2 regions of the Sphingomonas sp. PEI4 genome follow, and region 2 is predicted to be linked to the other one. Evidence: riboswitches for the same ligand, from Rfam matches in the RefSeq annotation. Region 2 holds a riboswitch; the other holds the start of a gene.
The links. A riboswitch is a leader RNA that binds a small molecule or an ion and turns the genes downstream of it on or off. The one in region 2 is predicted to bind cobalamin.
Positions count from the first base shown of each region.

Region 1: it holds a riboswitch for cobalamin, as region 2 does, so the genes downstream of both, AC1MLZ_RS08255 (TonB-dependent receptor plug domain-containing protein) here and AC1MLZ_RS01675 (TonB-dependent receptor) in region 2, are expected to answer to the same signal.

Region 1 is NZ_CM155258.1:1,793,844-1,808,438, reverse strand. It holds gene AC1MLZ_RS08260 (TonB-dependent receptor) at 1-974, shown strand, start outside; cobalamin riboswitch at 1,301-1,515, shown strand; gene AC1MLZ_RS08255 (TonB-dependent receptor plug domain-containing protein) at 1,631-3,529, shown strand; gene AC1MLZ_RS08250 (ABC transporter substrate-binding protein) at 3,526-4,332, shown strand; gene AC1MLZ_RS08245 (FecCD family ABC transporter permease) at 4,484-5,452, shown strand; gene AC1MLZ_RS08240 (ABC transporter ATP-binding protein) at 5,443-6,237, shown strand; gene alr (alanine racemase) at 6,287-7,318, shown strand; gene AC1MLZ_RS08230 (2OG-Fe(II) oxygenase) at 7,319-8,305, opposite strand; gene AC1MLZ_RS08225 (TonB-dependent receptor domain-containing protein) at 8,396-11,569, opposite strand; gene AC1MLZ_RS08220 (acetyl-CoA C-acetyltransferase) at 11,717-12,904, opposite strand; gene AC1MLZ_RS08215 (alpha/beta fold hydrolase) at 12,939-13,940, opposite strand; gene phaR (polyhydroxyalkanoate synthesis repressor PhaR) at 14,036-14,578, shown strand; gene AC1MLZ_RS08205 (hypothetical protein) at 14,591-14,595, shown strand, end outside.
Region 2 is NZ_CM155258.1:378,661-393,255, reverse strand. It holds gene AC1MLZ_RS01720 (dihydrolipoyl dehydrogenase) at 1-537, shown strand, start outside; gene AC1MLZ_RS01715 (hypothetical protein) at 580-780, opposite strand; gene AC1MLZ_RS01710 (NAD(P)H-dependent flavin oxidoreductase) at 896-1,867, shown strand; gene poxB (ubiquinone-dependent pyruvate dehydrogenase) at 1,898-3,646, opposite strand; gene AC1MLZ_RS01700 (glycoside hydrolase 5 family protein) at 3,916-5,265, shown strand; gene AC1MLZ_RS01695 (glycosyl hydrolase) at 5,265-6,272, shown strand; gene AC1MLZ_RS01690 (SGNH/GDSL hydrolase family protein) at 6,269-7,363, shown strand; gene AC1MLZ_RS01685 (glycoside hydrolase family 3 protein) at 7,451-9,979, shown strand; gene AC1MLZ_RS01680 (glycoside hydrolase family 9 protein) at 9,967-11,790, shown strand; cobalamin riboswitch at 12,005-12,236, shown strand; gene AC1MLZ_RS01675 (TonB-dependent receptor) at 12,460-14,595, shown strand, end outside.

The DNA.
Region 1 (14,595 bases), 1.4 Mb from region 2:
TGCCAACGCGGCGGCGCGAGGCTGGGGGGAGCACGACGACGACTGGTGTGTTCGCCGATGGGAGCGTGGTCGCGGGGGACTTTACGTTCAGTCTCGGGGGACGGGTGGACTGGTGGTCGATCGATGGCGGCTATCTGTCGGAGCGGCCGCTGGCGGGTGGCGCGGCGTTGACCAATCTTCGGTACGCGGATCGCGACGGCAGCGAGGCGACCGGGCGCGCGGGCGTGGCGTATCAGCCGGTCGAGGCGATCACGCTGCGGGCGGCCGGGTATCGCGGGTGGCGGTTGCCGACGCTCAACGAACTGTACCGGCCGTTCCGTGTCGGCAACGACGCGACCGCGGCGAACGCGCTCCTATCGCCGGAGCGGCTGACCGGGGTCGAGGGCGGGGTGACGCTGACGCCGGCGCCGGGGGTGAGTATCGCTGCGACGTATTTTTATAACCGGCTGAAAGACGCGATCGCCAACGTAACGACGACCAACCCGCCGCAGATGTTGCCGGGTGTCGCAACCTACCGCGTCCGCCAGAACCTCGACGCGATCCGCGCGCATGGGTTCGAGCTGGATGCATCGTACCGACCGGGACCGTTCGGCGTGCAGGCGTCGTGGTCGCACACCAATTCGAAGGTCGAGGGATCGGGGATCACGGCCGCGCTCGATGGCTTGCGGCCGGCGCAGACGCCGCGCGATCAGGTGTCGGGGACGGTCGACTGGCGGCGCGATGCGGCGGCGGTGTCGCTGACGGTGCGGCATATCGGGCGGCAGTATGACGACGACCAGAACACGCGTGTGCTTGGGGCCGCAACGACGCTGGATGCGTATGCGGCGTTGCCGATCATGCGCTCGCTGGTCGCTGAAGTGCGCGGGGAGAACCTGTTCGACGAGCGGGTCGAGGCTGGAATCAGCGGGGCGAACATCGTCGAGCGCGCTACGCCGCGGACGATCTGGGTGGGGCTGCGCTACGGGGGGCGCTGATATTCAATCCGCTGCCCCGCCTGGGAAACGAAGACAGCGTGTTTCCCCGCGAAGGCGGGGACCCAGTCTGGGCTCCCGCCTTCGCGGGAGAACAATCTGGGCGGGCGCTGCCGTTCCGTGAGAACCACCACCCCGGCGAATGCCGGGGCCCAATTGGAAAGGTGGAGATAACGAGGCACCGCGCTCCGTTATTGCCGTTCCCCACTTGAGCCCCGGCCTCCGCCGGGGTGGCACGATGGCTAGTCAGCCGGCCTACCCCAGCGGCGCGACCTCCCTCTTGCGGGGGAGGATAAGTCCCCACGTTGACCCGTGCAGGACACGCGACTAGTGGCACGCTCGTGAAGGGTTCCCGGCGACGGGATCAAAAAGGGAAGTCGGTGCGCGGGCCGGTCGTCATGACCCCATCCGCAAAGCCGGCGCTGTACCCGCAACTGTGACCGGATAGCGGCCACCCCGATATGCCACTGGGTTTTGACCTGGGAAGGCGGGGTGGGCGCGGCGACCCGGAAGCCAGGAGACCTGCCTCTCACGGTCGATCCACTGCGCGGGCGGGTGTCCGGCGCGGACGAGTGCTCCGGTCCAGCCGGGTTTCCTCGAGCGAGAGACGTCTGCCGTTCCCGCGAATGGTCGCGGGCGGTTCTGCCAGGACGTGCCCCATGACGAAATTCTTCTTCCTCCTGAGCGCCGCAACGATCGCGTTGCCGGCCTATGCGCAGGACATTCCCGACTCCGACGCCCCCGAAGTCGTCGTCACCGCGACTCGCGCCGCGCAACCGCTGAGCGAGATCGGGCAAGCGGTGACCGTGATCGACCGCGCCGAGATCGAGCGTCGGCAGACCACCGTCGTATCCGACCTGCTCGCGACCACGCCCGGCGTGACGGTGACGCGCAACGGCACGGTCGGCGCGCTGACCAGCGTCCGCATCCGCGGCGCCGAGGCGGACCAGACGCTGGTGGTGATCGACGGCGTGCGCGTCAACGATCCCTCGTCGACCGGCGGCGGCTTCAACTTCGGAAACCTCCTGTCGAGCTCGGTCGAGCGGATCGAGATTCTGCGCGGGCCGAACTCGGTGCCCTGGGGCAGCCAGGCGATCGGCGGGGTCGTCAATATCATCACCGCCGCGCCGGCCGAAGGCGTGCAAGCCCGCGCCAACGCCGAATATGGCTATGCCGACAGCGTGTTCGCGAGCGCGGGCGTCTCGGGCAAATCGGGTCCGGTGTCGGGATCGCTGACCGGCGGATATTTGCGCACCGACGGTATCTCGTCGGCGGCCAGCGGCACCGAGCGCGACGGCTATCGCCAATATGGTGCGACCGGGCGAGTGGGGGTCGAGTTCGCGCCGGGGATCGGCCTCGACCTGCGCGGCTATTTCGCGGACAGCAAGGTCGAGATCGACGGCTTCCCGGCACCGGATTACGTGTTCGCCGACACCCCCGAATATTCGAAGACGCGCGAGGCATACGGTTATGCCGGCTTGCATGCGAACTTTGCCGATGGTCGGTTCAACAATCGCGTGGCGTTCACGATCGCCGACATCAACCGCGACAACTATGATCCGAGCTTCGGCAATGATCCGTCATTCATCGGTCGCGGCCGCAGCGAACGCTATGAATACCAAGGCGACTTCCGCCCGCTCGACCAGGTCCGCGTCGTCGCGGGCGTCGAGCGCGAAAACAGCCGCTTCAACGACGGCTTCACCTTCGCCGATACCGGCATCACCAGCGTATACGGCCAGTTGATCGTCAAGCCGCTCGACATCCTCACGATCACCGGCGGCATCCGCAACGACGATCACGACGATTTCGGCAGCCACACGACATTCGGTGCGAACGCTGCGCTGGCGTTGCGGACCGGCACGACGATCCGCGCGAGCTACGGCGAGGGCTTCAAGGCGCCGACCTTGTACCAGCTCTTCTCGGACTACGGGAACCGCGACCTCGATCCGGAAACCGCGCGCAACTTCGACGTCGGTGTCGAGCAGGCGTTCCTCGGCAATCGTGGCCGCGTTGGCGTGACCTATTTCAATCGCCGCACGCGCAACCAGATCGACTTCCGCGATTGCAGCCCGGCCGAGCTGACGACACCGGGTTCGATCTGCGCCAACCGCCCGTTCGGCGTCTACGACAACGTCGCACGTGCCGAAGTGGACGGCGTCGAATTCACGCTCGCGCTGCGCCCGGTCGACGCGCTGACGCTGACCGCCAACTACAGCTATATCGATACCGAGAATCGCTCGGTCGGGGACAATTTCGGCAATGCTCTTGCACGGCGTCCCAAGCAGACCGCGAGCGTCGACGCCGATTACCGGTTCGCGTTCGGCCTGTCGGTCGGCGGCACCGTGACGATGGTTGGCGACAGCTTCGACGACGTCGGCAACACCACGCGTCTCGACGGCTATGCGCTGGCTGGCGTGCGTGCGGAACTGCCGATCGGCGAGCGGTTCGTGGTTTATGGGCGGGTCGATAACCTGACCGACGCACGGTACGAGACGATCGCGGGCTACGGCAATTACGGCCGTGCGGCCTATGGCGGCGTGCGGTTGCGCCTGAAGTGAAGCGCGCGGCGATCCTTATCGCGCTCCTGCTCGGGGGCTGCGCCAAGCCCCCGGGTGTGGTTGCGAGTGGCGGCGGGGGGATCGTCTCGACCAACCCGTGTGCGGATTCGGTGCTGGTTCGCATCCTGCCGCCCGCACGGATCGCCGCGATCAGCCATTATTCGCAAGATCCCTCCGCGACCTCGATCCCGATCGCCGTCGCGCGCCGGTTTCGCGGGATCGCGGGGACTGCGGAGGAGGTGATCGCGCTGCACCCCGATCTGGTCATCGCCAGCACCTATACGCCGCCCGCGACGCAGGCGGCCTATGCGCGGGCCGGACTGAAAACGCTGCTGGTCGGCATCCCCGATTCGATCGCCGAGAGCCAGGCGCAGGTCACGCAGATCGCCGGCGCCGCCGGAGCACCGATGGGCGGCGCGCGGATCAATGCCGAGATCGACCGGGCGGTGGCGCGCTGGAGCCGCAAGGACGGCGCTTCCCCTGGCGCTTTGCTCTATATCAGCGGCGATCTCGCGACCGGGGGGAGCACGTTGCTGAACGACATGATGACGCGCGTCGGCTTCCGCAACGCTGCCGCGACCTACGGCCTGACGCATACCGGCACGCTGTCCGCGGAGACGATCGTGACGCAGCCGCCCGCCGTCGTGATCGCCTCCGAGCGAGGAAGCCGTGGGACAGCGCTGCGCCACCGCCTGTTGCCGCATACGCCCCAAGCCCTCTTCCCGCGCGTCCTGATCAATTGCGGCGGGCCTACGATCCCACCGGTGCTGGAACGGCTCGCCGCGATAAGGGCGGGGCTGTGATGCGGCACCTACACCACCCCGGCGGAGGCCGGGGCCCAATTGGAATGGCCGAAGTAACTGAGGGCCGTGCGCCGTCGAGATCGTCCCCCAATTGGGCCCCGGCCTTCGCCGGGGTGGCGGCGGTGGTCGGTATACTTGCGGTGGACCTGTGATGACCCGGACGCTCAAACTCATCGTCCTCGGCCTACTCGTGATCCTCCTGTTCGGCCTGTCGCTCGGCTGCGGGAAAGTCTGGGTACCGCTCGACGCCTGGTTCTCGACCGACCCGCGCTGGTGGATCATCCTCGAACTGCGCCTACCGCGTGCGGTGCTCGGCCTCGCGCTCGGCGCCACGCTCGGGCTGTCGGGTGCGGTGTTGCAGGGCTATCTCCGCAACCCGCTCGCCGACCCTGCGGTGGTGGGCGTGTCGTCGGTCGCAGCACTCGCTGCGGTCGCGGCGATCGTGTTCGGGCTCGGCTCCGGACCCGCGATCTTCGCCGCCGCGATGCTGGGTGCAGGCGGCGCCGTCGCGTTGCTCGCCGCGCTGACATGGCGGTCGCCGAGCGCGATCAGCTTCATCCTTGCGGGCACGGTGCTGTCGAGCCTCGCGGGCGCATTGACCGCATTCCTGATCTCGATCGCACCGAATCCCTATGCGGTCGCCGAGGTGATCGACTGGATCATGGGCGCGCTGACCGATCGCGGCTGGGACGACGTGACGCTCGCGCTGCCGCCGATGGTGGTGGGCGGCGTGTTGCTGTTGCTCACTGGCCGCTCGCTCGACGCGCTGTCGCTGGGCGAGGTCGCGGCGCGGTCGCTCGGGACGCGGATGGGCCGCGTCCGGTTGCTGGTGGTGGTCGGCACGGGGCTCGTGGTCGGCGCAGGTGTCGCGGTGACCGGCGTGATCGGCTTCGTCGGCCTCGTCGTACCGCATCTCCTCCGACCGATCTTCGGCCACCGCCCGAGCGCCTTGTTGCTCCCTTCGGCGCTCGGAGGAGCCGCGCTCGTACTCGCCGCCGACAGCCTCGTCCGCCTCGCACCCGGCGCAGGCGAAGTCCGGCTCGGCGTCGCGATGGCGATGATCGGCGCGCCGTTCTTCCTGGGATTGCTGGTCAGGGAACGAGGTCGCGCATGGATCTGATTATCGACGCGTTGAGCGTGAAGCTCGGCAAGCGGACCGTCCTCGATGACGTGTCCGCGCACCTTCGCCCCGGTCGCATCACTGCGATCCTAGGCCCCAACGGCGCCGGCAAGAGCACGCTCGTCAAGGCCGCCGCCGCCCTCGTCGACCGCAGCGCCGGCAGCGTTCGGCTCGACACGCAGGACGTCGCCATGATGGACCCGCGCGCCCGAGCCCGCGCGATCGGCTATCTCCCGCAGGACGCGACGGTCCACTGGAACATCGTCGCCCGCGATGTCGTCGCGCTCGGCCGCCTCCCGCATCTCGGGGCGCATGCCGCTCCATCGCCCGCCGATCACACGGCGGTGGAACGCGCGATGCACGATACCGAGACGCTTCATCTCGCAGACCGACCGGTCGGCGAACTCTCCGGCGGCGAGCGGGCGCGTGTCCTGCTCGCGCGCGTGCTGGCGGGCGAACCGCGCTGGCTGCTTGCCGACGAGCCGCTCGCGAGCCTCGATCCCTCGCACCAGATCGACCTGCTCGCCCGCCTGCGCAGCTATGCGCTCGGCGGGGCAGGGGTGGCGATCGTGCTCCACGACCTCGTCCAGGCGCAGCGCGCGGCGGACGACGCGCTGCTGATCGCAGATGGCCGGGTCGTCGCATTCGGCTCCGTCGCCGAGGTGATGACCGCCGACACGCTTGGCCGCGTATTCGGCGTCCGTGTCGCGCCGCTCGAAGACGGAGACCGCCGCCTACTCGTGCCGGTCGGGCGCGCCGACTCATTCAGTGGCGACGCGGCATAGACGGTCGACGCGCCGGGCCGGGCACACTATCCCGCGCCGGGTGATCGACATTCCCGCTCCCCTCCGCCTGCGCCTCGACGGCGACGCCCTCGTCCAGAACTGGCGCACGCTCGACCGCATGAGCGGCACCGCGGCATGCGGCGCCGCGGTCAAGGCGAACGGCTATGGGCTGGGCGCGGTAGAGGTCACGCGCCGTTTAGCAGGGGTTGGCTGCCGCGATTTCTTCGTATCGAACTGGCAGGAAGCCGCCGAACTTGCGCCGCTGGGCCTTACCGTGTCCGTCCTCCACGGCGTCCGCGAAGAGGACATGCCCGCCGCAGCCGCCGGCTTCGCCCGCCCGGTCCTCAACACTCCCCGCCAAGTCGCGCGCTGGAAAGCCGCAGGCGGCGGTGCGTGCGACGTCATGGTCGACACCGGCATGAACCGCCTCGGCATCTCGGCGGACGACATTGCGGGCGGCTTGCTCGAGGGTCTCCAGATCGAAACGCTGATGAGCCATCTGGCATGCGCCGACGAGGACGTGCCGATGAACGCGGTCCAGCGCGACCGGTTCGCCGCGCTGGCAGGCAGGACTGCGGCAAAGCGCATGAGTCTCGCCAACTCCGCCGGCATCGCGCTCGACGGCTATGCGTTCGACCTGACCCGTCCGGGGCTGGCGTTGTATGGCGGCGTCCCCCGGCACGATCTTACCGAAGCAATTCGACCGGTCGTGTTGATCGAAGCTCAAATCCTGCAACGTCGTCGCGTCTCCATAGGGGAAACAGTAGGGTACAATGCGACGTGGACCGCGACCACCGACACCCAAGTCGCGATCGTCAACCTGGGCTATGCTGACGGCTATTTTCGCGGGTTTTCGGATCGTGGGACGGCATCTGCCGACACGACCGAACTCACGGTCATCGGTCGAGTCTCGATGGACCTGGTAGCGGTGCGGGTCGAGGACGGCGCAGACGTTCGCGAGGGCGACTGGGTCGCGTTCGATCGCGATTTGCCGAAGGCCGCCGCGCGCTCGGGCATGTCGCAGTACGAACTGCTTACCGCGCTCGGTCGACGGCTCGATCGGCTATGGTCGGACGCTTGATCAAGCCGGTGTTTCCGGTCCAGCCCAGGCATCGAATGACCGTTTGCGGATCCACCGCGTCGCCAGCCATTTGACGCCCTGCACCACGGGAAGTCCGGCGTGCAACGATCGCGGGTCGGTCGTATCGTCCGCCAGCGTGTTGGTGAAGGACACCGCATCGCCGGCCTTCGGGCGGATCGTGACGCCGAGTTTCGGAAAGTGCGTTTCACCACCGGAGAAACCTTCGTTGAGGTAGATCAGCACGGTTTTCATGCGCTGGTTGCGCGCATGCCCGATCGAGTCGAAGTGGGGACGGAACTGTTGCCCGGGACGGTAGCGCAGGATCGTCAACGCCTCACCCTGGGCGATATCCGTCGCGGTGATCGTAGCGAGCCGCTGATTGATCGCGCGCACGACCAGACTCTCGCGCATCGGTCCGATCACCGCGCCATCGGACGTCCGGACCGGATGAGGGACGTTGCGTCCCGTACGCGGGTCGACGACGACCGCGGGCAAAAGCAGATCGTTCGCGGCGTTGGCGAGATGGGCGCATTCGTCGATCGTCAGAAGCGCGGGGTAATGACGGATATCAGGCTGGGCGGCGAGCATCACCGACGCCGGTTGGGACGCCGGGTGGCCATTGGCGGTCAAGGTCATCGCGTCGAGCAATGCCGAGTGCTGTGCGGCGACGGGATCGTTGCGCGCCGCGATCGCCAGGAGTTCTCTTGCCGTCTCCCACGACGGCGGCGCGCCCGACCCGTTCGCGATCAGCGCGATTTCCAGCAATGCCGCATCGACATGGCCGATTTCGACCGCGCGACGGAGGATGGCGCGCGCGGTCGTCAGGTTGCGGGGCAGCGGACCTCCGGTCAGGTTCCAACTGGCAAGTCGGAACAGCGCGTCGACATCACCCTGGTCTGCAGCGTGGGTTACGATCGACACCGCGCGCGGCGCCTGCTCGGCGGCAATCAACCGGTCGGCTTCGATCAAGAGCATTTCGCCATTCATGCAGCGATCCTATCGGAATAGATGCGTGCCATCCCAAAAAAAGGGGCCGGCGAAAACGCCGACCCCCGAGACGATCATCGTGAAGGACGATCAGAACTTCGCGGTGAAACCCGCATAGAAGCGACGACCGACCGGCTCGTAGATGCCGGTGCCGGCACCGATGCCCGTCGAGCTGAGCGGTGGACGCGTGTTGGTGACGTTGTCGACGCCGAAGTAGAAGTTCGAACCACCCTCGACGTTCAGGCCCAGGCGCAGATCGTGATAGGTGACCGACTTGTAATACAGGATGTCGGCATAGTCCGCGTTCTCAGCCGGGCGACCCTGCAGCGAATTGACGTCCTCATACGTGTTGAGGTTCATCCGCGACAGATACCGGAACTGATATCCGACGTAGATCGACCCTGCGCTGGCGTTCAAGTTGACGTTGAACGCATCCTTCGGCTGCCCGGCTTCACCAAGCAAACGATTTGCACGATTCGGATCGGTCGGGTTCAGGAACGAGTCGTTCTGAAGCGCATGCGTCCAGATGAAGTGCGCGGTCACCCTTTTGTTCTCGCCGAAACGACGTGTGTAGTTGATGTCGGTGTTAAGGCCACGAACCTTCAGCTTGGCGTAGTTCAGCGTCGTCTGCTGCAGGCTACCCTCGATGATCCGGTAAGCTTCTTCACCACCCGGGCCGGTTGCGCCCGCTGCGACGCGCTGGAAGAGGCCGCAGAACTGGTTGTCGAGGCTTGCTGCGTCGTAGCAGCCATTGGCGATCGCCTGCGCGCTTGGCGCCGTGATCACGTCGTTGACCTGGATGTTGTAGTAATCGACCGACAGCGTCAGCCCCGGTACGTAGCTCGGCTGGTACACGCCGCCGTAGGTGTACGAGTCGGACTTCTCGACTTGCAGGGTCGGGTTGCCGCCGCTCTGGATCTCCAACGACTGCTGATAGATGTAGTCGTATGCTGCAGCGCCCGTGGTGGGGATCCCGGCAGCAGCACAATTTGCCGCGCGGGTCGACGAGCCGGTACCGATCTGACGTGCTGCGCAGGGATCGACGAACCCTGGTGCGAAGTTCTGACCCAGTGGCGAGTACAAATCCTGAAGGTTGGGTGCACGCACGGCACGTGCATATTGTGCACGGAAGCGAAGGTCGGCAACCGGCGAGTAGTCGATACCGGCATTGTACGTGTAGTTCGTGCCGGCTGCGCCCTTATAGTCGGAAACGCGACCTGCACCGCTGAGCGTCAGTTCCTTGATCAGCGTGATGTCGCTGAGCAACGGCACGCGAAGCTCGCCATAGGCTTCCTTCACGGTGAACGACGTCGGGTTGAAGTTCGCGATCGCGTTATAGAAGGTGTAGCCCGATGCTACGAGCGGATCGGCCTCGAAGGACGCGGTGTCACGACGATACTCGCCGCCAACCGAGAACTGCACAGGGCCGCCCGGCAGAGTCAGGAACTGGCTGGTGTCGCCGGACATGAAGCCGATAAGATCGAGCTGCGTGATCTTGCCGACCGATACCGTATCCTGAAGGACGTAGTTCTTGGCAGCCTGCGAGATGTTGCCCTGGCCGAACGGATTGACCGGCTGGCAAGCGGCGATGTCTGCTGCGAGGATAGCAGGATTGCCCCCGGCATCAGGACCACCCGTCAGGCCAAGATTGGCGCGGCTCGGGTCGAGCTGCGAACCGCAGACGATCTGGCCGGCGGGGTTGCGGACTGCATCCATGCCCAGCAGGAAGCGCTGGACGTTGAGGTTGCCGAGAACCTTGGTGCGCTCCTTGAACTCACCATAGTTGCCCGACAGCTCGTACTTCCAGTCATCATTAAACGTGCCGCGCACGCCACCGACGATTCGATAGGTCTCGCGCTTCGCTTCCTCAGTGCGTACGCCGAGGTCGAGCAGGTTGCGCCGAAGTGGGATACGCGTTGCGTCAGTCAGCGGCAAACCGGCTGCGGCATATTGCTGGGCAATGACGCCTCGTGCCTGATCGGTCAGATAGGGGTTGTCGTAGCGTGGACGCTCGTACAGCGCGTCAAGCGTCGATCCCTGGAAGAACGCTGGACCGCTGCTGCCCGAACCGACCGAGTTCGTCCGAACGTACTTGGCTTCGATGAACGGAACAAATGAATCCGAAACGTCGAAATGTGCGATAAGGTTTGCCGAGTAGCGATCGAGCTGCGGCAGGATCTGGACGAGCCGGCCTTCACGCAGCGTATCGCCGTTGCCGCCGATCAACGAACCATTCGGGGCCAGACCGGCGCGTGCACCGGTTTGCTGGATAAGCGTGCCATCGGGCTGGAAGAAATACGGGCAGTCGAATGCCGCATTGGTCGAATCGCGACCGCAGCGACCTGCGCCCGTGCCGCCACGACCGTTGAACAGGATGGTGCCCGAGTTCGAAATCGTGACCGGACGGATGTCGCGGTAGAAAACGCGATCGGGGATACCGTCGCTGCCGTTCGGCGTACCGGCAGGATCGGTGTCGACGACGACGAAGCCATTCGCCGTCCGCAGATCCTTGCGCTGCGACGCGTACAAGCTGTTCTGCCGGGCATATTCCAGATTGACCGCTACGTTGCCACGACCGTCGGCAAAGTTCTTACCGGCCAGGATGCTGCCGTAATAGGAGCCGGCGTCGCCCTTCTGGCTGATGCCGCCCTGGGCATGTGCGGCCAGACCTTCGTAGTTCTGCTTCAGCTTGAAGTTGACCACGCCTGCGATCGCGTCCGACCCGTAGATCGCCGAGCTGCCGCCGGTGATGACGTCGACGCTTTCGATGAGGTCGGTCGGGAAGGTGTTGACGTCAGGCGAGACGGCATTGTTCAGGATGTCTGCGCCGACGTGACGACGGCCGTTGACGAGCACCAGCGTACGCTGCGTACCCAAGCCGTAGAGATCGACCAGGCTCAGGCCGGAGGTGCCGAGAAAGCGAGTCGAATTCTGTTGGCTGAAGGTGTTGGCGAGTGCGGGCAGATTGTTCAGGACATCGCCGACCGAGATATTGCCGGTCTGCTGCAGTTCCACTGCGCTGATCGACGTGATCGGCGCGGTCGACTGGCCGTTCGGGTTCGAAATGCGCGAACCGGTAACCGTGATTTCCTGTGCGGACGTGTCCGCAGCGGGCGCAGCCTGAGCGAGATCACGCGAAGCAGCAGCATCGTCGGTCGATGTCTGCGCTGCAGGATCCTGTGCAGTCTGTGCAGTGGCATAGGAAGGTAGACCGGCCAGTGCGCTGACGAGCGCGGTGGCGCCCAGAAGGCGATGGATGTTCATCGTTGAAGTTGCCCTGTTTGTAACTTTGATGCCGAATACAAACGGGTATGGAGGGATTGTGCAAGTTTAGGTTCAGCTAAACCGACCTTAACGTGCTGTTTTGTTAGACAATGTGACATTACCGTCACATTGTCTAACACAGCGGTTTCACCGTTCTAGGCACATGGCGATGCCCATGCCGCCGCCGATGCAGAGCGTCGCCAATCCGCGCTTCGCATCGCGCTTCTGCATTTCGTAGATCAGCGTCGTCAGGACGCGTGCGCCGCTAGCGCCGATCGGGTGGCCGATCGCGATGGCGCCGCCGTTGACGTTGACCTTGCTCGCGTCCCAGCCAAGTTCCTTGCCGACTGATAGGGCTTGAGCGGCGAAGGCTTCGTTGGCTTCGATCAGGTCGAGGTCGGCGAGCGTCCAGCCGGCTTTCTCCAGCGCGCGCCTGGTGGCGGGGACGGGGCCGATGCCCATGATCGACGGGTCGACGCCCGCCGAGGCCCAGCTCTTGATCGTCGCGAGGATCGTCGAGCCGCGGCGTTCGGCTTCGTCGCGGCGCATCATGACGAGCGCGGCGGCGCCGTCGTTGAGGCCACTGGCGTTCGCGGCCGTCACCGTACCGTCCTTTTTGAACGCGGGCTTCACGCTGGAGACGCTCTCGATCGTCGCGCCGGCGCGGATATATTCGTCGTCGGCCACGACCGTGTCGCCCTTGCGGCCCTTGATGGTGACCGGTGCGATCTCGTCCTTGAAGCGTCCTGAGCCCCGCGCGGCCTCGGCCTTGTTCTGCGAGGCCACCGAGAAGGCGTCCTGTTCGCCGCGCGTGACCTGGTATTGCTCGGCGAGGTTCTCTGCCGTGATGCCCATATGATAGCCGTTGAAGACGTCGGTCAGGCCGTCGCTGACCATCGTGTCGACGAGGCTGAGATTGCCCATCTTCTGGCCGCCGCGAATCGATTGTGCATGCGCCGACAGCGACATTGACTCCTGGCCGCCCGCGACGACGATGGTCGCGTCGCCGGTCTGGATCGCTTGGCACCCGAGTGCGACTGCGCGCAGGCCCGAGCCGCAGACTTGGTTGACGCCCCAGGCGGGGATTTCCTTCGGGACGCCAGCAGCCATCGAGGCCTGGCGGGCGGGGTTCTGGCCCTGCGCGGCGGTGAGGACCTGGCCGAGGATGACTTCGGAGACGTCTTCGCCCGCGACGCCAGCCTGTTCGAGCGCGGCTTCGATCGCGATGCGGCCGAGTTCATGCGCCGGGGTGGCGGCGAATGCGCCGAGGAAGCTGCCGACGGGGGTGCGCTTGGCGGCGGTGATGACGACGTCGTTGGGGTTCAGGTCGGTCATGTCGGGATCCTCTTCTGTTTGGACCCCATGTAGGTCAGCCGAGTGCGGCGATCCAGTTGGCAAGCGGTTCCCAGAGGCGCGCGCGGGCGGAACGCCCGATGACCATGCCGACATGGCCTGCGCCGAGATCGCGGCGGTCGGCGAGCCCGATCGCGGTAGCGGCAGGGACGATGCGGTCGCTCAGCGATACGAACTCTACGGTGGGGCAGGCGAGCGCGAGCGGATCGACCGGGGTGCCGGCGATCGTCCACTGGCCTTTGCCGGGGAGGTCGTTGGCAATGCAGTCCTCGAACAGCGACGCGGCGGCGGCGTAGGGCAGGGGGGCGCCGGCGTTTGCCCAATCCTCGAGCCGGACGAACGCGCGCGCCCCATCGCTGTCGGGGGCGAGGTCGGCAAACGCTTCATATTTGGCGATCGTACGCGCAGGGTCGAGTTGCCAGAAGCCGGCCTGGAGCACTTCCATCGGCAGCAGGCCGAGCATCGCTGCCGCGGGTTTCACGGCACCCCATGTTGCGGCGAGCGCGGGGCGGCCTTCGCCATAACCCGCGAACTGCCACGGTGCAGCGATTGTCGCGACTCCGGCTATAGGCGTGATCGCAGCGGCGCCGAGTGCGAGCGTGCCGCCGAGGCAGTAGCCGACCAGCACCGGCGGCTCGGGCAGCGCCTCGAGTAGCGGCACGAGCAACCGCTCGACATGCGCCGCCAGATCCAGGTCGCGGTCCTCGCTGCCGGGCGATCCCCAGTCGACCAACCATGCATGAAACCCCTGCGCGGCGGTCCATTGCACCAGCGAAGACGCGGGCGAATGATCGAGGATGTCGGGCGGATTTATCAGCGACGGGACGAACACGACGGGACGGCCCTCGCCCCCGTAATCGCGCAACGAGACCCGGCCCGCACGGTGGGTCGCTGGTTTCGGATCGGGGCGTTTCTCTCGCGGTGCCTCCTGATACGCACGCAATCCCGCTAGCGCGCGGGCTGTCCGTTCAGGAAATGCTGCGGTCTCGCCGCGCAGCACGTTGAGGAACAGGGGCAAGGGCCGGGGACCATGCTGCGCCCCCCGGCTCAGGCCGTGTTGCGGTGCGTCATCAAAGACTGTAGCCTCTGTTTCAAACATAAGACGGGGGATCCATGAAGAAGCAACCGGCTGCCGACGGAATCGTCATCATCAAGAAATACGCCAATCGGCGGCTCTATAACACCGAGTCGTCATCCTACATCACGCTGGATCATCTCGCGACGATGACCCGCGAGGGCCGCGACTTCAAGGTGGTCGATGCGAAGACCGACGAGGACATCACACACAACGTCCTCACGCAGATCATCATGGAGGAGGAGAGCCGCGGCGAGACGATGATGCCGGTGAACTTCCTGCGCCAGCTGATCTCGATGTACGGCGATTCGATGCAGACGATGGTGCCGGGGTATCTCGAAGCCTCGATGGACAGCTTCCGCCGCAATCACGATCAGTTCAAGTCCGCGGTCGAGGGGGCGTTCGCCAATTCGCCGTTCGCCGATATCGCAAAGCGCAATCTGGCGATGTTCGATGTTGCAGCGCAGGCGATGACGCCGGCCACGCCCGCGCCCGCCCCCGCCGCCAGCAAGGACGACGAGATCGCGGCGCTGCGCAGCGAACTCGCGCAGTTGCAGGAAAAGGTCGAGAAGCTTGGCTGAGCGATTGGACTGATGGT
Region 2 (14,595 bases):
ATGCAGTGCGGTACTGCGCCGATCTTCCTCGCCGGTGATGCCGACCATGATCGCGCGGTGCTGCACGAGGCGTCGTCGGAGGGCATGATCGCGGGGCGCAACGCGGCGAGCTATCCCGAGGTGACGCCGGGCAAGCGGAGCGTGCCATTCTCGATCACCTTCACGCACCCAAACGTCGCGGTGATCGGCTCGGTCGAGCAGGATGACGACGCCAACTCGGTCATCGGCACCGCGTCTTATGACGACCAGGGTCGTGCGAAGGTCGAGGCGTGCAATGCCGGACTGGTCCGCTTCTACGCCGATCGGCGCGACGGACGCCTGACTGGCGCGACGATGGTGGGACCGGCTGTGGAGCACAGCGCACACCTGATCGCCTGGGCGATACAGAGCGGCTGGACTGCGACCGAAGTGCTCGATCTGCCCTTCTACCACCCGACCTTCGAGGAAGGCATGAAGCCCGCCCTCCGTTCGATCTGTAGCGAGGTGCATGCGCCGACGCCGCCGGATCGGGATGACGGGTTCACGCCGGGAACCTGAACACGCTTCCCACTCCCCAGGGAAAGGATGGTGAAGGCTGCTCTAGTCGTCGAGGTCGAGATACGCGACGACGTCGTTTTCCGTGGCGAGGTACAACCCTGCCTGCACGTCCTCGGGCTCCTGTGCGGCAAGCGCCATCGCCTCGCCGAGCGGGCCATAGAACAATGTGATCGCGGCTCCGCCCTCGCCGCTATCGTCGAGATGGTAGAGCCGGACCGAAATGCTGGAAGAAATCGTACGCATCGGGACGCCTTGAACGAAGCTCCGCCGGACGACAATCAACCCGCCACATTTCGACCGGATCATTTTGCGAAAACCGGCGCTGGCGCACGCGAATAGGTTGCGCTAGGAAACCAACATGACCGTACCCGCTATTCTAAAAGATCTTCGCCTGCCCGTCATCGGCTCGCCGCTGTTCATCATTTCCGGGCCTGAACTGGTGATCGCCCAGTGCAAGGCGGGCATCGTCGGATCATTCCCGGCCCTCAATGCACGGCCGCAGGAGATGCTCGACGAGTGGCTGCACCGGATCACCGAGGAACTGAGCGAACATAACCGCGCCAACCCGGATCGCCCGGCGGCACCGTTCGCGGTCAACCAGATCGTCCATAAATCGAACGACCGCCTCGAAAGCGACCTCGCCACGTGCGCGAAGTGGCAGGTGCCGATCGTCATCACCTCGCTCGGCGCACGCGAGGACCTCAACACCGCGGTCCACGCCTGGGGCGGCATCACGCTCCACGACGTGATCGACGACCGGTTCGCGCGCAAGGCAATCGAGAAGGGTGCTGACGGCCTCATCGCGGTCGCGGCCGGTGCCGGTGGTCATGCCGGCCGCCTGTCACCGTTCGCGATCGTCCAGGAAATCCGCCAGTGGTTCGACGGCCCGCTCGCGCTGTCGGGCTCGATCGCGACCGGCGACGCGGTGCTGGCCGCGCAGGCGATGGGCGCGGACTTCGGCTATATCGGCTCGCCTTTCATCGCCACTACCGAGGCCAATGCCGATCAGGCGTACAAGGACGGCATCGTCGCCGGAAAGGCTTCCGACATCGTCTATTCGAACCTGTTCACCGGCGTCCACGGCAACTACCTCCGCGCGTCGATCGTCGCGGCGGGCATGGACCCGGACGCGCTGCCCGAAGGCGACCTGAAGACGATGGACTTCGGCGGCGGCGCCAATAAGGACGGGGGATCGAAGCCGAAGGCGTGGCGCGACATCTGGGGTTCGGGCCAAGGCATCGGCGCAGTCACCAAAGTCGAAAGCGTTGCTGACCGCGTCGACCGGCTCGAACGCGAATACCGTGCGGCACGGGTCCGTCTCGCGCTCTAACGGACCCGGCACCAACCAATTTCGGCTCGCTCAGAACAGGTGCTTCAGCAAGCCGACATTGGTCTTGCCCAACTCGACCACCTCGTCCCCGCGCCCGCTGATGATCGCCTTCGCCATATAGAGCGTGAAGCCCTTCATCTGCTCGAGCGTGATCTTCGGCGGCATCGAAAATTCGGTGCGCGCGGTGACCGCATCGAGCAGCGCCGGCCCCGGATGCGCCAGCACGTCGCGGATCCCCGCTTCCAGTTCGCCCGGATCGGTGACCCGAACGCCGTGCAGCCCGATCGTCCGCGCCATCGCCGCGAAATCGGGGTTGTCGAGCGCCACGCCGGTCTCGATCAACCCGGCCGCCTTCATCTCCATCTCGACGAACCCAAGCGTGCCGTTGTTGAAGACGATGATCTTCACCGGCAGGCCGAGCTGACGTACCGTCAGCAGCTCGCCCATCAGCATCGCCAGCCCGCCATCGCCCGACAGCGTCACGACCTGCCGCGTGGGATAGGTCGCCTGCACACCGATCGCCTGTGGCAGCGCGTTCGCCATCGATCCGTGGTTGAACGATCCGATCAAACGGCGCCGTCCGTTCATCTTGAGGTAGCGCGCCGCCCACACCGTCGGCGTACCGACGTCGCAGGCGAAGACCGCATCGTCCGCCGCCTGCTCGCTGAGGACGCGCGCGACGTGCTGCGGATGGATCACGCCGCTGCCGGGCTTTCCGTCCGCAAGATCGTCCAGCCCCTTGCGGGACTCCGTGTAGTTCTCGATCGCCGATTTCAGGAAGCTGCCGTCGCGCCCGGTCGTCAGCCGCGGGATCAGCGCGGCGAGCGTAGCGCCGACATCGCCGACCAGCCCGATGTCGATCGCCGTCCGCCGACCTAGATTCTCCGGGATCAGGTCGATCTGCGCGACCTTGGCCTTCTCCGGATAGAATTGCCGATACGGGAAATCCGTGCCCAGCATCAGCAGCACGTCGCACGCCATCATCGCGTCGTACCCGCTCGAAAAGCCGATCAGCCCGGTCATGCCGACGTCATAGGGGTTGTCGTATTCGATGAATTCCTTGCCGCCCAGCGCGTGGACGATCGGCGCCTGCAGCACACCGGCGAGCTTGACGAGTTCGGCATGCGCGGTGCGACACCCCCGCCCCGCCAGGATCGTCACCTTCTTCGCGCCATTCAGCAGCGCGGCGAGTTCGGCGATGTCCGAATCGGCTGGAACGGTGACCGAACGCGGTGGCAACAGCGCCCCCGCCGACCGCGCCAAAGTCCCCGTCGTCGAGCGCAGCGCCACGTCGCCCGGCATCGCCACGACCGAGACGCCGCGGTGACCGACCGCCGCACGGATGGCCGTCTCCAGCGTCCGCGGCATCTGGTCCGCGTCTGAGATCGTCTCGCAATACACGCTGCATTCGCGGAACAGTGCCTCCGGCCGCGTTTCCTGGAAATAGTTCGAGCCGACCTCGCCGCTCGGCACCTGCGCGGCGATCGCCAGCACCGGCACGCGCGTCCGGTTGCAGTCGTAGAGTCCGTTGATGAGGTGCATGTTGCCGGGGCCGCACGACCCCGCACATACCGCAAGCTTGCCCGTCAGTTGCGCCTCCGCGCCCGCCGCGAACGCCGCAGCCTCCTCGTTGCGGACGTGGATCCACTCGATCTTGCCCTGTCGCCGCAAGCTGTCGGTCAGGCCGTTGAGGCTATCGCCGACGACGCCGTAGATCCGCTCGACGCCCGCCAGATGCAACGTCTCGGCGAACAGATCGGCGATGATGGTCTTGGACATGAGGCAACTCCGGGCAGTGATGATGACCTGACTCGACCAGCGAGGCGGTAGTACACAAACGCGTTCTGGTACGATCGGGATGCAAGGAATGCAGGTTGTTCGTCGCCAGCCGGACGCGCACCGCGGCTTTCGCTCGAAGTATGACAAATCGCGGTGGCGCGACGCCGCACGCAAACCTAAAGATGATTGCATGAAGCGGGCGGGCCATGACCGATCGGCGGAATGTCCGACGGAAACGCCCAGCGAGGCAATCGATAGAGGGGGATGACGTGGACAAAGTAATGATCGGGCGGCGTGCGGCGCTGCTGGGAGGCGTTGCGCTGGTCGCGGCCTGTACGAACGGCGGGCATCTTGGCGAAGCGCCTGCCCCCTCGGCGTTCGTGACCGTCGATGGCACCGGCTTCAAACGCGGCGGCAAGCCTTACCACTATGCCGGCGCGAACATCTGGTACGGAGCATGGCTCGGCGCGGAGACCGCATATGGCAACCGTGCGCGCCTCGGACGAGAACTCGATCGGCTGAAAGCGCTCGGCGTCCGCAACCTGCGCATCCTCGGCTCGGCCGAACTGTCGCCACTGAAGAACTCGATCACCCCCGGGTTCCGCGACAAGACCGCGACCTACAACGAGGATCTGCTCAAGGGCCTCGACTGGACGCTGGCCGAGATGGCGAAGCGCGACATGACGGGCGTGATCTATCTGACCAACTTCTGGGAATGGTCGGGCGGGATGATGACGTATCTGTCGTGGGTCAATGGCGGCAAGTTCATCAACATGAACGACCCCGCGCACCCTTGGCCCGAGTTCGCCGACTGGAACGCCGCGTTCTACACCAACAGCCAGGCGCAGGCGATGTACCGCGACTATATCCGCGCGGTCGTCTCTCGCACCAACAGCGTGACGGGTGTCGCCTATGCGGCCGACCCGACGATCATGGCGTGGCAGCTCGCGAACGAACCGCGTCCTGCCGGCGGCCCCGCGGTCGCCATCCCGAACCTGCCCGCCTTTTATCGCTGGATCGACGAGACCGCGCGGTACATCAAGACGCTCGATCCCAACCACCTCGTCTCGACCGGCTCGGAAGGGCTGAAGGGCTCGATCGAGCGTGAGGACGTCGTGCTCGCCGCGCATCGCTCGCCGTCTATCGATTACCTGACGACGCACATCTGGCCGAACAACTGGACGTGGATGGACGCGGGCAATCTCGCCGGCACCTACGACGCCGGTGCGGCCAAGGTCGCAGAATATATCGATACGCATATCCGGCTCGCCACGACGCTCGGCAAGCCGCTGGTGATCGAGGAGTTCGGCTATCCCCGCGACGGGAAGACCGCTTATGATCCGACCATCACGACGGTCTACAAGGATCGCTTCTACCGCCAGATCTACGCGGCGATCGAGGCGAACGCGAAATCCGGCGGCCCGCTCGCAGGCTCGAACTTCTGGGCCTGGAATGGCGAGGCGCGGACGCCGCATGCCGATCACCGCTTCCAGCGCGGCGACCTCGGCTACATGGGCGATCCGCCGCACGAACCGCAGGGCTGGTACGGGGTGTTCGACAGCGATGCCTCCACTCAGGCCGTGATCCGCGCGCACGCTGCGGCGATGGCGGCGCTCTGATGCTGAACCGACGCGAAACGCTGGGCATGACCGCGGCGCTCGGCCTGCTTCATGGCGTGCCGGCACTGGCGGCGGTCCCGAACCGCACGCTGAGCAACCCGAACGCCAATCCGGAGGCGCGGCAACTCTACGCGTACCTGTGGAGCCAGTACGGGCGGAAAACGCTGACCGGCCAGCAGGAACAGGGATCCGCCCCGCCCAATCCGAATGGGGAACTCGATTATCTCAAGCGCGTGACCGGCAAGCTGCCGGCGATCCTCGGCCTCGATTACATCGACCCGCGCGACAATGATGCAGTGAACGATCGTGCGACCGCCTGGGCACGGTCCGGCGGGATCGTCACGCTGTGCTGGCATTGGGGCGCACCCGACATCGGCACCGGCTACGAGAATTCGAAAAAGGATTTCGATGTCGCCGCCGCGCTGAAACCCGGCACGCCGCAGAACGTAGCGATGATGCGCGACATGACCGAAGTGGCAGCGCTGCTGAAGGTTCTCCAGGACCGCAACGTGCCGGTGTTGTGGCGTCCGTTCCACGAGTTCAGCGGCGACTGGTTCTGGTGGGGCAAGCACGGCCCGGACGCGTTCAAGGCGCTCTGGGCGCTGATGTACGACCAGTTCACGAGCGTCCACCGCCTAAACAACCTGATCTGGGTGCTCGGCTGGGCAGGCCAGAACGTCGACCCCGCCTGGTATCCCGGCCGGGCCACCGTAGATGTCGCCGGCGCCGACATCTATGCGAACGACCACGGCAACCTCGCCCCGATGTTCGCGCAGGTGAAGGCCATTATCGGTGACACGCTGCCAATCTGCCTGCACGAGAACGGCCCGGTCCCCGATCCGGCCTCGCTCGGACCTTCGGCGGACTGGCTCTGGTTCATGACGTGGCACACCCGGTGGCTAACCGGCGCCGACCAGAACACGCCGGAACAACTCCGCCGCGATTTCGCGTCGAAGCGCTACGTCACCAAGGACGAGCTGCCCGCATGGCTGAAGGTGAGACCATGAAAAAACTGATGGGGCTGGTCGGTGCGGCATTGTTGTCGACGTCCGCAATCTCCGCGCCGCTGACCGTGACCCCGGTATCGACCAAGCCGGGCGCGCCGCTCCCGGTTCACATTGGCGGCCGCGTCGAGCGGACCGCGGATGGCTATCGGCGCCAATGGCCCGGCACGTATTTCGAGGCGAACTTCCGCGGGCAAGCAATCCTGTTCAAGGTCGGCGAGGGCGACGTCATCCTTCGCGTCTCGGTCGATGCCGGCACCACCGCCACGCTGTTCAAGCCCAAGCCCGGTTTCTACCAGGTCGACGGCCTGACGAACGGGCGCCATATCATCCGGGTCGACGTCGCGAGCGAAAGCCAGGCCGCCTCGACCGTGTTCGGCGGGTTCTACGCGGTACCGGGAACCCGCGCGCTCACCTTCCCTGCCCGCCCCCGCCAGATCGAGTTCATCGGCGATTCCCACACCGTCGGCTATGGCAATATCTCGACCAAGCGAGACTGCACGCAGGACGAGGTCTGGGCGACCACCGACACGTCGCAAGCCATGCCAGCGCTGACCGCCCGCCGCTACGGCGCGGACTATCAGGTCAATGCGATTTCCGGCCGCGGGATCGTCCGCAATTACGACGGGATGCGCGCCGACACAGTTCCCGTCGCCTACCCGTTCACGCTGTTCGACAAGGCCAAGCGCTACGCCGATCCCGCCTGGCGTCCCCGGCTGTTCGTCATCGCGCTCGGCACCAACGACTTCACCACTGCGCTCCATCCCGGCGAACCGTGGAAGACGCGCGACGCACTCCACACCGATTACGAGCAGCGCTATGTCGAGTTCGTCAAAAGCCTGCGAGTCCGTGCCCCCGACGCACACGTCGTCCTGTGGGCGACCGACATGGCCGATGGCGAGATCGCAACCGAGGTCGGCAAGGTCGCCACACGCCTCAAGGCCGATGGCGTACGCAACGTCGCCTTCGTGCCCGTGACCGGCCTTGCCTTCACGGGCTGCCACGCGCATCCTTCGACCGCTGACGACGCCCGGATCACCACGGCGCTCTCCACGTATATCGACGCGCATCCCGCGATGTGGGCGCGCAGATAACCAAATGATTTGCGCAATGCTGCCGTCACCCGGTAGCACGCGTGCCAAGGTACGGATCACGGTCGCGTACCGCCCAGGGAGAGTATGATGTCGGCGAGTTTTTCCACGTTCACGATCGCGCTTCTGCTGCAGTCGGCGGCGACGCCTGTTGCAGCACCTAGCGCGCCGCTCTCCGTGGTCGCGCATCCCGAGATCTGGCCGACCGCGAACGCACGCCCCCTGCGTGATCCGAAGGTCGAGGCACGGATCGATGCGATCATCAAACGCATGTCGGTCGCGGACAAGATCGGCCAGCTCATCCAGGTCGACATCGCCAGCATCGAGCCTTCGGACCTGCGCACCTACAAGCTCGGCTCGATCCTCAACGGCGGTAACGCCGGCCCTGGCGGCAACGATCTCGCACCTCCCGTCGAATGGCTGAAGCTCGCGAACCAGTTCTACGACGCCTCCATGGCCCGCACCGACGGCCGCCCCGCAATCCCGGTGATCTGGGGCACCGACGCGGTCCACGGCAACAACAACATCCCCGGCGCGACGCTCTTCCCGCACAATATCGGGCTCGGCGCGGCGCGCGACCGCGACCTGATGCGCGAGATCGGCCACGTCACCGCGATCGAGACCGCCGCCGCTGGTATCGACTGGACTTTTGCTCCAACGCTCGCGGTCGTCCGTGACGATCGTTGGGGCCGGACGTACGAGAGCTATTCGGAGGAACCGACGATCCAGGCGGATTACGCCGGCGCGGTGATCGAAGGCGTCCAGGGCAAGGTCGGCACCAAGGAGTTCCTCGCCCCCGACCGCGTGATCGCGACGACCAAGCATTTCCTCGGCGACGGCGGCACGGGCGGGCGCGATCAGGGTGACGCGCTGATCCCCGAAACCGTCCTGCGCGATATCCATCTCGGCGGCTATCCGGCGGCGATCGAGGCGGGCACCCAGTCGGTGATGGCGAGCTTCTCGAGCTGGAACGGCGCCAAGATGCACGGCAACAAGAGCCTGCTGACCGGCGTGCTGAAGGACCGCCTACACTTCGACGGCTTCGTGGTCGGCGACTGGAACGGCCACGGCCAAGTCGATGGTTGCTCGAACGAGAGCTGCGCCGCAGCGATCAACGCCGGGCTCGACATGTTCATGTATTCGGGCAGCGGGTGGAAGACGCTCTACGACAATACGCTCAAGCAGGCGCAGTCGGGCGAAATTTCCGCAGCACGCCTGGACGATGCGGTCCGCCGCATCCTGCGCGTCAAGATCCGCGCCGGCACGTTCGATCGCGGCCGCCCGTCGTCGCGCGCGCTCGCCGGCAAGATGAACCTGATCGGTGCCGCCGACCACCGCGCGATCGCCCGCCGTGCTGCGCGTGAATCGATGGTGCTGCTCAAGAACGAAGGCGGCCTGCTCCCCCTGAAACCCTCCGCCAACATCCTCGTCGCTGGCGGTGGTGCGGACAACATTCCGCAGCAGGCGGGCGGATGGTCGCTGACGTGGCAAGGTGGAGGCACCACCAATGCGAACTTCCCCAATGCGCAGACGATCTGGTCGGGCATCGACACCGCGGTCAAGGCGGCTGGCGGCACCGCGACTCTGTCCGCGGACGGCAGCTTCGCCAAGAAGCCCGATGCGGCGATCGTCGTGTTCGGCGAACAGCCCTATGCCGAGTTCAAGGGCGATCGCCCGAACCTCGAATACAGTCCCGACGACAAGTCCGACCTCGAACTGCTGCGGAAACTCAAGGCCGCGGGGGTCCCGGTCGTCGCCGTGTTCCTGTCGGGTCGCCCGCTCTGGGTGAACGCCGAACTGAACGCGTCCGATGCGTTCGTCGCGGCGTTCCTGCCGGGCAGCGAAGGCGGTGGCGTGGCCGACGTGCTGTTCCGCAAGAAGGACGGCAGCGTCGCCAACGACTTCCGCGGCAAGCTCAGTTTCTCGTGGCCGAAGCGCCCCGATCAGTATGTCCTGAACCGCTCCGATCCCGATTACGACCCGTTGTTCGCGTTCGGCTACGGCCTGAGCTACGCCAAGCCCGGCGCGGTGCCGAAGCTCGACGAGACCCGCCCCGCTGGCATGGCCTCGTCGTCGAACGGCACGATCTTCGGCAAGGGCCGCGTTCCCGAAGGCTGGTCGCTGACCCTGGTCGAGCAGGATCAGTCGAAGGTCCGCCTGCTTGGCGTCAACGCGACCACTGCGACCAAGCGCCTCACCGCCTCGGCCGTCGACCGCCGTCGCCAGGAAGACGCACGCGCGCTCGTCTGGACCGGTGGCCCCGCAGACGCGCGGGTCGAGGCGTCCGGTCCGCTCGACCTGACGCGCGAAAGCAATGGCGAACTGAGCCTCGTCGTCGATGTCCGCGTCGATCGCGCAGGCAGCGCGCCCGTCGGGCTTGGCATGGTCAGCAACGACGGCAAGGCAGTCACCATCCCGATCACGAAGACGCTCGCGGCGGGCAAGCCCGGCGACTGGCAGCAGGTCATCGTCCCGCTACAGTGCTTCGCCAAGCGCGGCATCGACATGGCGCACGTCACCGCACCGTTCGTGATCGCTACCGACGGCAAGCTCGGCCTGTCGATCTCCGACGTGAAGATCGACTCCGCCCCCGTGCCGATGACCAAATGCGGCGATTGAACCTCCTGCTGGGTGCGGCGGCCGTCCTGCTGACGACCGCCGCGACGCAAGCTCCGCCCGCGCCGATTCGGATCGACCAGGCGGGGTTCGAGACGCGCGGTCCCAAGATCGCCATCCTGCCATCGACGCAGATGACGCCGCTGACGTGGACGCTGACCCGCGCGGGCGGCAAGACCGTGGCGACGGGCCAGACGATACCAGTGGGGCCGGACGCCGCCTCGGGTGAAAGCATTCACCGCATCGACTTCGGGACCGTCCGCACCCCCGGCGCCGGCTATCGCCTGCACGTCGGCGCGAACGCCAGCCACGCCTTCACGATCGCCGACCGCCCCTTCGCCCCGCTGGCGACAGCGGCGATGGCCTTCTTCTACCAGCAGCGCAGCGGCGTGCCGATCCTGCCCGCGTTCGTCGAGCGCAAGGACCTCGCCCGCCCCGCTGGTCACGCGTCGGACATCGCCACCTGCTTCGCCGGCCGCGACCAGAAGGGCGTCAAATGGCCCGGCTGCAGCTACAAACTCGACGCGACCGGCGGCTGGTACGATGCCGGCGACCACGGCAAATACGTCGTCAACGGCGGCGTCTCGACTTGGACGCTGCTCGACCTGCACGAGCGCCTGGCTGCCTTCGGTAACGCCAACGCGTTCGCCGATGGCCGCCTTGCGCTACCCGAACGCGCCAACGGCAAGGACGACCTGCTCGACGAAGCCCGCGTCGAGGTTGCCCTCCTGCTCGCGATGCAGATCCCCGATGGTACCAAGATCGCCGTAGCACCCGATGCCGGCGTCGCGGGCAAGACGATCACGCGGTTCGAGACGATCGACGCGAGCGGCCTGGTCCACACCAAGATCGCGGACGAGAACTGGACCGGGCTTCCGACAGCGCCTGCCGAAGACCGCCAGACCCGTTTCCTCTACCCGCCTTCAACTGCGGCAACTCTCAACATGGTCGGCGTCGCCGCACAGTGCGCGCGTATCTGGCGGACGATCGACCCAGCCTTCGCCACCAAGTGTCTGACCGCAGCACGACGCGGCTGGGCAGCAGCACTCCGCCACCCGAACCTGCTCACCAGCTCGGATTTCACCGGCAGCGGCGGCTATGGCGACCCGGACGTCCGCGACGAATTCACGTTCGCCGCCGCGCAGCTCTACGCCACGACGGGTGAAGCCGCGTTCCTCGACCGGGTCCGCCGTGACGGCCTCTTCACCGATCCCGGCACCGGCATCGACTGGGGTTCGTTGCGGTTGCCGGCTGCTCTCACGTTGGCGACCGCCCCCAGCCAGCTTTCGGCAGCAGACCGCACCAAGCTCAAAACCCGCATCACCGCGCTTGCCGATGGCTTTGTCGAGGACGGCAAACGCAGCGGCTATGGTATTCCGTTCGCCGGCACCAAATACCCCTGGGGTTCGAACAGCACCGTCCTGAACCGCGCGATCATACTCGGCGTCGCATGGCAGATCGACCGCAAGCCCGCTTATCGGGACGCCGTCGTCGCCAGCCTGGACTATATCCTTGGCCGCAACCCGCTCGACCGGTCCTACGTCACCGGCTTCGGCACGCGCCCGATCCAGCATCCGCACCACCGCTTCTGGGCGGCCGCTGCGGACAAGCGCTACCCCGCGCCACCGTCCGGCGTGTTGTCCGGTGGCCCCAATTCGGCGGCGGCGGACGAACCCGGCCCGATGCGCGGTTGCGCACCACAAACCTGCTGGGTCGACGACTACCGCGCCTTCACCGTCAACGAAGTCGCGATCAACTGGAATGCTCCCCTGGTCTGGACCGCCGGCTTCCTTGACGCGACAAGGTCCCGCTAGCCCCTCCAACCTCCGAGCCGGGTAGAATGGATCACGTCGGCCCACTCCGGCGACGGACTCCGGAATGCCGCGCATAGCCGAGCGCTCGCGGCAGGCAGCCTTGGTGACACCGCACTCGTCTTCGGTCGTATTGGAACGCATCCGACACGATCGCCGATTGCCCGCGCTTTCCGTCCCAGCTACGCCCCCCTCGTCGGCCCGTTCTTCGAACAGGTCGGCATGATCGCACCGGTGCTCCGCAAGGAGCTTAAAAGGGAACGCGGTGAGGGTGGCTTCGACCACCTGATGCCGAGGCTGTCCCTGCAACTGTAAGCGGCGAGCGTGATGCATGTGCGTGGCCGGGCGAATGCCCCGAGCCGCCAGCCACTGGACCGATCGGTCTGGGAAGGTTGTGCATCAGGCGTAGACCCGTGAGCCAGGAGACCTGCCGGCGTGTGGTCGCTCTTGCCTGGTCCAGGGGATGACCGAGGCACGGTACTCCGTCTGAGCGACGATGTGTGCGGTGGGGACCGCATGGGCAGACGTGCCGGCCGCGACGGCGTCCGGCTGGCGCGACTGCTCCCGTTCGCTGAGGCGTGTGCTCGGGCTGATCGCTCGTGACGCTGACCGAAGCGTGTGCTCGCTCGAGAGCGTCCCCTGCCGGTTCGTCCGACGCCCCGGGGGTTACCAATGGTCTTTTCGATTTCGCGCGCCACGATCGCCGCGTCCTTTCTCGTTTCGATACTGCCGTCCACGACCCATGCGCAGGTCGCGCAGGACCCGTCGGGCGATCCGACCGAAGACATCCTCGTCACCGGCCGCCACAAGGCCGACCTGACCGTCCCGAACACGACCGGAAGCCGGCTCAATCTCTCGCCGCTCGAAACGCCCGCGACGCTGTCGGTCATCGATGGGGACACGATCCGGGCACGCGGCGACATGACGGTGATCGACGCGACCAGCCGCGCGCCCGGCATCACCAGCGTCGGCAATCTCGGCAATGGCGGCACTGCGCTCGCCGCCCGCGGGTTCAGCGGCCAGGGCTCGGTGCTCCAGTTGATCGACGGCGTCCGCCTGTTTCCCGCGGCCGGCACGATCACCTTCCCGACCGATCCCTGGATGGTCGATCGCATCGACATACTCAGCGGCCCCGCCTCCGTGCTCTACGGCCAGGGTGCGCTCGGCGGCGCGGTCAACGTGCTGATGCGCCAGCCCAACACCACCCGCACGCGGATCGACGGCGAGATCGGCTATGGATCGCAGGACAGTGTCCATGTCGCAGCCGGCGCAGGCGGAACGATCGGCAACCGCCTGTCGTACCGCGTCGACGGCAGCTATCGGCGGTCCGACGGCTATGTCGATCGCGGCCAATCGCGCAGCCACGCGCTCTCCGTGACGCTGCGCTGGGCGCCGACCGATACGCTGGTCGTCACCGTGCGCGACGATTACGGAAGCCAGAATCCGATGCGCTATTTCGGCACGCCGCTGATCGACGGGCGGCTCGACGACGATAACCGCCAGCGTAACTACAACACGCGCGACGGCCATGTCCGCTACCGCGACAACCGCACCAGCCTGCAGGTCGACTGGAAGCCCACCGACGCGCTCACCTTCAGCAACCAGGCGTATCGCCTCACCGCGAAGCGATCCTGGCGCAATCTCGAAAGCTATTGCTGGATCGCCGCGGACGGCTTCTGCCCGAACGGCGCCAATGGCGACCCCGCTACGCCGGGCCATATCTATCGCACCGACATGACCGGAATCGTCCACGACCAGACGCAATGGGGCGATCAGGCCAGCATGACGCTGAAGACGCCGATCGCCGACCGCATTTCGAACGATGTCGTCCTGGGTTTCGACGTGAACCTGATCACGCTCACCTATTCGCACAATTTCGGCGCCGACCCGCAGATATCCCAAGTCGATCCGTACGACTTCGACCCCGGCCTGATCGTCGACACACAGGGGATCGCGCCACGCTATCGTACGCGGACCAACGAATATGCGGTCTTCGCGGAGGACCGGCTGAAGCTAGGCGATCACGTCTCGATCGTCGGCGGCATCCGTCACGAACGCGACCGGGTTCAGCGCTGGACGATCGACTCCACGGTCGCCGTCCCCACCGAAACGGTTGCGCTGAACAAGCGTCTGCACAACACGACGTGGCGCGTCGGCAGCGTCTATCAACCGATCCCCACCGTCTCGCTCTATGCGCAATACGCGACCGGAGTCGATCCACTCGGCACGCTGACGACCTATTCGACCGGGCAGGTAGAGTTCAGCAACGCCAAGGGCGATCAGGTCGAGATCGGCGCAAAGGCGGTGTTCCTCGACGGACGCGGCACCGCGACGATCGCCGCCTATCGCATCGTCAAAAAGGGGCTGCTGTCGCAACCGACTCCGACCAGCCCGATCGAACAGGTCGGCCAGCGATCCGCCAAGGGCATAGAGGCCGCCATCTCGCTGGACCTGCCAAGGGGCTTCGGGATCGGCGCGAACGGCAGCGTGCTGAACGCCACGTTCGACGATTTCGTCTCGGGCGGCCGGAGCTACACCGGCAACACGCCGCCCGACGTGCCGGAGACGATGGCGAACCTGTGGCTGCGCTGGACCGCGAAGCGCGCATTCCAGGCGCGTGCCGGGCTCCGCTATGTCGGGCGTCGCTATTCGGACAATGCGAACGACTTCCGCATACCCGGCTACGCGAGCGTCGACGCCACGCTGTCCTACGCCGTGACGCCGCGGGTCGGGGTCGATCTCCACGTCTATAATCTGCTCGACAAGGATTACGCGATCAACAGCTACGGCGCGCAGCAGTGGATTCTC